DNA from 2 places in the Micromonospora sp. NPDC006766 genome. Region 2 is predicted to be linked to the other one. Evidence: riboswitches for the same ligand, from Rfam matches in the RefSeq annotation. Region 2 holds a riboswitch; the other holds the start of a gene.
The links. Region 2 has a riboswitch for thiamine pyrophosphate ahead of thiE (thiamine phosphate synthase). Riboswitches for the same ligand answer to the same signal wherever they lie in the genome.
Positions count from the first base shown of each region.

Region 1: it holds a riboswitch for thiamine pyrophosphate, as region 2 does, so the genes downstream of both, ABZ671_RS20325 (ECF transporter S component) here and thiE (thiamine phosphate synthase) in region 2, are expected to answer to the same signal.

Region 1 covers NZ_JBEYIX010000025.1:10,992-14,389, forward strand. The annotation lists gene ABZ671_RS20315 (SIS domain-containing protein) at 1-410, opposite strand, end outside; gene ABZ671_RS20320 (alpha/beta fold hydrolase) at 466-1,290, opposite strand; TPP riboswitch at 1,377-1,483, shown strand; gene ABZ671_RS20325 (ECF transporter S component) at 1,557-2,147, shown strand; gene ABZ671_RS20330 (ABC transporter ATP-binding protein) at 2,155-3,398, shown strand, end outside.
Region 2 covers NZ_JBEYIX010000003.1:293,752-297,149, forward strand. The annotation lists gene thiS (sulfur carrier protein ThiS) at 1-11, opposite strand, end outside; gene thiO (glycine oxidase ThiO) at 2-1,138, opposite strand; gene thiE (thiamine phosphate synthase) at 1,132-1,758, opposite strand; TPP riboswitch at 1,753-1,861, opposite strand; gene ABZ671_RS07015 (aldo/keto reductase) at 2,023-2,967, opposite strand; gene ABZ671_RS07020 (ATP-binding cassette domain-containing protein) at 2,981-3,398, opposite strand, start outside.

The DNA of each region.
Region 1 (3,398 bases), on a different contig from region 2:
CCCCGTTCCTTGACGATCGACGCGAACTCCACCATCGCGCCGTTGACGCCGGAGTTGGAGGCGAGCACGAACACGTCCTGCGGGCGGATCGGGGCCAGCTCGTAGAGGCGGTGCGCCACCGCAGGCTCGCGTTCCAGCTTCGGGCCGAGCACGTCAGCCGGCTCGCCGCCGTGGAGGACCAGGTCGCGCAGGGCGATCCGGTTGGTGGGCACCAGGCCGCCGGCCCGGCCGGCGATCTCCATGGCGAGGGCCTCGGAATGGCCGGTGCCGAACGCGTGGATCACCCCGTCGGCGCGTAGCGACTGCGCGATCAGGTCGGCCGCCCGGCCCACGTTGTCCCGCTGGCCGGCGGCCACCCGACCGATCGTCTCGGTCACCACCGCCAGGTAAGCCTCGGCGCTCACCATCATGCTTCCTCCATCGGTCGGTTACGGGGGTGCGGCCCGACCGGCGTGGCGGTCGGGGTCATCGGGCGATCCGGGCAAGAATCGCCTCGGCCAGCGGGGCGGGCGCCTCGTCCGGGATCCAGTGGGTTACGCCGGCAAGCTCGACGAAGCGGTAGTCGCCCGTGACGTGGGCCGCGCACGCCTCGGCGACGGTCCGGCCGATCGCGGCGTCCCGGTCGCTCCAGACGAACGTGGTCGGCACGCCCACCGCCCCGACGGCCTTCAGGTCGGCCCCCGACATGGCCCGGTACCAGTTCAGCGCGGCGGTCAGTGCGCCCGGCTCGCGCATCGGGTCGGCGTACCGGGCCACCCGCGCGGCGTCGCCCACCCCGCCGAGCATCCGGCGCAGCGCGGTCGCGTTCCAGGCGAGCAGCGCCTTCTCCGCCTTGCCCGGCTTGCGGAACAGCGCGATGTAGGCGGAGCGGGCCTTCTGCCGCGGGTCGGTGGCGAGCGCGTGCGCCATCGCCGCCGGGTGTGGCACCGAGACCGCGGTCAGGGTGCGGACCCGCTCCGGGTGCACCGCCGCCAGCCCCCAGGCCACGACCGCGCCCCAGTCGTGCCCGACCACGTGCGCGTCCGGCACACCGAGCGCGTCGAGCACGCCGGCCGCGTCCGCCACCAGCTCCGGAACCCGGTACGCCTCGACCGCCGCCGGCCGCGCGCCCGGCGAGTAGCCCCGCTGGTCGAGCGCGTACGTGCGCAGACCGGCGGCGTGCAGCACGGGCAGCACGTCGTCCCACTCGCCGCTGTTTTGGGGGAAGCCGTGCAGCAGCAGAACGGGTTCGCCGTCCGCCGGACCGCCGGTGCGCACCTCGAACGTCAGGCCCCGCGCGTCGACCCCCATGATCGGCCAGCCTACCCAGCCGCGTCGATCGCCGATGCCCTGCTGGCCGGGCAGTCGGTGGCGATGCTAGCGTCTAGAGACAATTTCACATCCGACAGGGGAGCGCACAGCGCTGAGAGTGCGGGCCGGTGCCCGCAGACCCTCGAACCTGATCTGGGTAATGCCAGCGCAGGGAGTTCGGTCGACCTCCAGCCGCGCCGCAGTCCGGGCATCCGGACGCGGCGTGCGTCTTCTCCTGGTTCGTACCACTGGACTGGGAGCGATTCATGACTCACACCGACAGCAACCGCTGGCGCACGATCGACATCGTCGTCGCCTCGGTGATCGCCGTCGCCTTCGGCGTCATCTTCTGGGCCTGGAATCTGGTCTGGAGCGCCACCAGCGCCGCCTTCGCCTTCTTCCCGCCGGCGCACACCCTCATCTACGGGATGTGGCTGGTGCCGGCGGTCCTCGGCGGCCTGGTGATCCGCAAGCCCGGCGCCTCGCTCTACTGCGAGCTGGTGGCCTCGATCGTCTCCGCGCTGCTGGGCAGCCAGTGGGGCGGCATCACCATCGTGCAGGGCCTGACCCAGGGCATCGGCGCCGAACTGGCCTTCGCCGCGTTCCGCTACCGCTCGTACCGGCTGCCGACCGCGGTGCTCGCCGGCGCGCTGACCGGTCTGGGCGCGGCGATCTTTGACTTCGTCTACTGGAACAAGGCCACCGACCTGGCCACCTACCGCATCCCGTACGCGCTGTTGACGATCGTGAGCGCCACCGTGATCGCCGGTGCCGGCGCCTGGTACCTCACCCGCGCCCTGGCCAACACCGGCGTCCTCGACCGCTTCCCCGCCGGCCGCACCCGCGCGGCCGTCTGAGGACAATATGGGCGCGGTGTTGCTGCGGGGCTTCGGGTGGCGACACGCGGGGCGGAAGCGGTGGGCGGTGCGGGGGGTGGACCTGCGCGTCGAGGCCGGGGAGCGGGTGCTGCTGCTCGGGCCCTCGGGCGCCGGGAAGAGCACCCTGCTCGCGGCGCTCGCCGGGCTGCTGCCGGAGGACTCCGGTGAGCAGGAGGGCACCATCGAGGTGGACGGGCTCGACCCGCGCAAGGCCCGGGAACGGGTCGGCGTCGTCTTCCAGGACCCGGAGACCCAGCTGGTGATGGCCCGCTGCGGCGACGACGTCGCGTTCGGGCTGGAGAACCGGGGCGTACCCGGGGAGGACATCTGGCCCCGGGTGGACGAGGCGCTGCGCCGGGTCGGCTTCCCGTACCACCGGGACCGGCCCACGGCGGCGCTGTCCGGTGGCGAGCAGCAGCGGCTCGCGCTGGCCGGGGCGCTCGCCCTGCGGCCCGGGCTGCTGCTGCTCGACGAGCCGACCGCCAACCTCGACCCGGCCGGCGCCACGCTGATCCGGCAGGCCGTCCGGGACGCCCTCGACGCCGACACCACGCTGATCCTGGTCGAACACCGGGTCGCCGAGGCGCTGCCGCTGGTCGACCGGGTGGTCGTGCTGGAGGCCGGCGGCGGCGTGCGGGCCGACGGCCCACCCAGCGCGGTCTTCGCCACGCACGGCGACGCGCTCGCCGACGCCGGGGTCTGGGTGCCCGACCGCGCCGTGCCGTCCCGGCCCGCCGTCGCGCCGGCCGGACCGCCGCTGATCACCGCCGACCGGCTCGGCCTGCCGCCCCGGCTGGCCCCCACAGACCTTCGGGTACGCGCCGGCGAGGCGCTCGCCGTCCTCGGCCCGAACGGCGCCGGCAAGTCCACCCTGGCCCTGCTCCTGGGCGGACTGCTCCGTCCCGGCGCCGGTAGGGTCACCGCCACCGCTGAGCTGGCCGGCCGGGACGCCGGCACTGCCCCGCACCGCTGGCGGGCGCCGGCCCTCGCCCGGCGGATCGGCTCGGTCTTCCAGGACCCGGAGCACCAGTTCGTCACCAGCACCGTCTTCGACGAGCTGGCACTCGGCCCGCGCCGGACCGGCCAACCCGAGGCGGCGGTACGGTCCACGGTGGACGGGCTGCTGGAGCGGCTCCGGCTGGCCCGGTTGGCCGGGGCGAACCCGTACACCCTCTCGGGCGGGGAGGCACGGCGGCTGAGCGTGGCGACCGCCCTGGCCACCGCACCTCG
Region 2 (3,398 bases):
ATCAGTTCCACCTGCGCTCCTTCTCGGGTATGAACCGGTCCGGGCTGAACGGGGCGAGCAACTGGTCCGGCCGGCCGGTGACGATCAGTTCGGTGACCAGGTCTGCGGTGACCGGGGTGAGCACGATTCCGTGCCGGTGGTGGCCGGTGGCGACGAGCACCCCCGGTCGGCCGGGCAGCGGCCCGATGATCGGCGCGTTGTCCGGCGTACCGGGGCGCAGCCCGGCGGACGCCTCGACCAGGTCGTACTCGGCCAGCTCGGGGACCAGGTCGACGGCGGCGCGGAGCAACCGCAGCACCGCGCCGGCGATCACGTCGGTGTCGGCGCGTTCCTCGACGGTCGCCCCGACCACCACCTCGCCGCTGTCCCGGGGCACCAGATAAATCGACTCGCCGTCGGCGTACCCCCGGACCACATGCCGGAAGCCCGGGGCACCGCGACCGGGCGCGCGGAGCCGGAGCACCTGCCCCTTCACCGGCCGGACCGGCAGCCCGGTGAGCGCCGCCGCGCCGCAGCCCGCGGCGACCACGGTGACCCGGGCGTCCACGTCGGAAAGTCGGGCGATCTCGCCGGCTCGCAGCGCCGCACCGGCGCGCTCGGCCGCTGTCCGCAGCGCGGCCACCAGCCGACGGGGGTCGACCTGGTGGTCGCCGGGAGCGACCGCGCCGCCGCGCACCCGGGGGGCCAGCGCCGGCTCCCGGTCCCGCAGCGCCGACGGTCGCAGCGGCGTGATCGGCAGCCCCAACCCCTGCTGGTACGACCAGAGCCGGCGTGCCTCGGCCAGATCATCGGCGGTCAGCCCGACCACCAGCGTGCCGTCGGTGCGGTATCCGATGTCGGTGCCGGCGGCCTCGGCCAGCTCGGCGGCGAAGGCCGGCCAGCGGGCGGCGGAGTCGGCGAGCAGACCGGTCAGCTCGTGCTCACCGAAGTACGCCTCGGCCACCGGCGACAGCATTCCCGCCGCCACGTGCGCTGCCCCGGAACCCGGCGCCGGATCGTGGACGACCACCCGCAGCCCGCGCTGCGCGCACCGCCACGCGATGGCCAACCCGACCGGCCCCGCCCCCACCACCCCGACATCCGGAAGGAAGGGCCCCCTGTTAACGCCTACGGTAGAGGAGGGGCCCCCTGTTAACACGTCAGCGCCCCGAGCAGCTCGCTCGTGGTCCGAGCGGGGTCGGCCGCGTTCGAGAGCGCACCGACCACCGCCACCCCGTACGCCCCGGCTGCGCGCAGCGCCGGCACCGATGCGACGGTCACCCCGCCGATCGCGATCACCGGCACGTCCACCGCCTCGGCGACCGCGCGTACCCCGTTCGGGCCGATCGGGTCCGGCAGCCCGGTCTTGGTGTCGGTGGCATGGCAGGGGCCCACGCCCAGGTAGCTGGCCCCGGCGGCGACCGCCGCGACCGCGGCGCCCGGCTCCCGGGCGGTGGCGCCGAGCACGGCGGCGGGGCCGAGCACCCGGCGGGCGGCCCGCACCGGCAGGTCGTCGGCACCGACGTGGCCACCGGCGGCATCCACCGCGAGCGCCACGTGCAGCCGGTCGTTGACCAGACAGGTCGCTTCGTACGGGCGGCACAGCGTGATCACTCGGCGGGCCAGCTCGTACGTCTCGCGGTCGGTGGCGTCGTCGGCCACTCGGACCTGGACGACCAGCTCGGAACGGGCCACCGGCAGCGCGGCGCGCAGCACACCGAGGGGGTCCCGCCCCGGGCGGGTATCGGTGATCAGATGCAGTCGTCCCAGGGACGGCACGGCAACACTCCTCCCTGCGCCGGCATTACCCGGATCAGGTTCGACGGTCGGAGGCTGCGTGCCTCCCTCTCAGCCCGGTGCACCGGGCTCCCGTGGGTCACTTGTGGCTCACCGTACGACGTCGACCCGGATCCGCCAAGGGCGGGTGACGCTTCTCCCACCCACCGTCGGGCATGGAGGGTACGAACAGCGGGTGACCGGCGGGACAGCACGCTGCCCCGGCACTATCGGGGCGGGTGCCGGGGCAGCGAGGCTGGGTGTGGGTCAGAGGATGGCGTCGAGGGCGTCGAGTTCCTCGTCGGTGGGCTGCCAGGTGCCCGCCTCGGCGTTGGCGCGTACCTGATCGGGGGTGGTGGCACCCGCGATCACCGAGGTCACCGCCGGCCGGGCGGCGAGACCACCGATGGCCACCTGGAGCAGGGTGAGCCCCCGCTCGGCCGCGTACCCCTCGATCGCCTCGATGGTGTCCCAGTTCGCGGCGGCGAGCCGCTCGGCGTACCGGCCACCGCCGGAGAGCCGGCTGCCGGCCGGCGGCGCCTCACCGCGCTTGTACTTGCCGGTGAGCAGGCCGTTGGCCAGCGGGAAGAACGGCAGCATGCCCAGGCCGAACCGCTCGCAGGCGGGGACGACCTCGGCCTCCACGCCGCGCTCCAGCAGCGAGTAGTGGTTTTGAGCGGAGATGAAGCGGGCCCGGCCCTGGGAGGAGGCGGTCCAATCGGCGTCGGCGATCTGCCAGCCGGCGAAGTTCGAGTTGCCCAGGTAGCGGACCTTCCCGGCGCGGACCAGGTCGTCCAGCGCGGCGAGGGTCTCGTCGATCGGGGTGCCCGGATCGGGTTCGTGCATCTGATACAGGTCGATGTGGTCGGTGCCGAGCCGGCGCAGCGACGCCTCGACGGCCCGGGCGATGTAGCGCCGCGCACCCCGGGCACCGTGGTCCGGTCCGTTCAAACCGTGCATGTCCATGCCGAACTTGGTCGCGACCACCACGTCGTCGCGGCGGCCCTTGAGCGCCTGCCCGAGCAGCTCCTCGGAGCCGCCCTGTGGCTCGCCGTAGATGTCCGCGGTGTCGAAGAAGTTGATCCCGGCGTCGAGCGCGGCGTCGACCACCGCCCTGGTGCCGTCGAGGTCGAGCTTACGGCCGAAGTTGTTGCAGCCGATGCCGACCACGGACACCACGAGCCCGGAGTCGCCCAGCCGGCGGTACGTCATGTCACTCACGAGATCACCTTACGTCCCAGACCGGTTCGGGGGTCTCGACCACCTCACCGTCCCCCCGGAACAGCACGAAGCGGTCGAAGGACCGGGTGAACCACCGGTCGTGGGTCACCGCGATCACCGTTCCCTCGAACGCGGTCAAGCCCACCTCGAGCGCCTCGGCGGAGGCCAGGTCGAGGTTGTCGGTGGGCTCGTCGAGCAGCAGCAGGGTCGCGCCGGAGAGCTCCAGCAGCAGCACCAGGAAGCGCGCCTGCTGCCCGCCAGAGAGGGTGCCGAACCGCTGGTCGCCCTGCCCGGCCAGCTCGTACCGGCTGAGCGCGGCCATCGCCGCGTGCCGGTCCATCCCGGCCCGGTGCTCATCGCCCCGCCACAGGATGTCGACCAGCGTCTTCTCCATCAGCTCCGGACGGTCGTGGGTCTGCGAG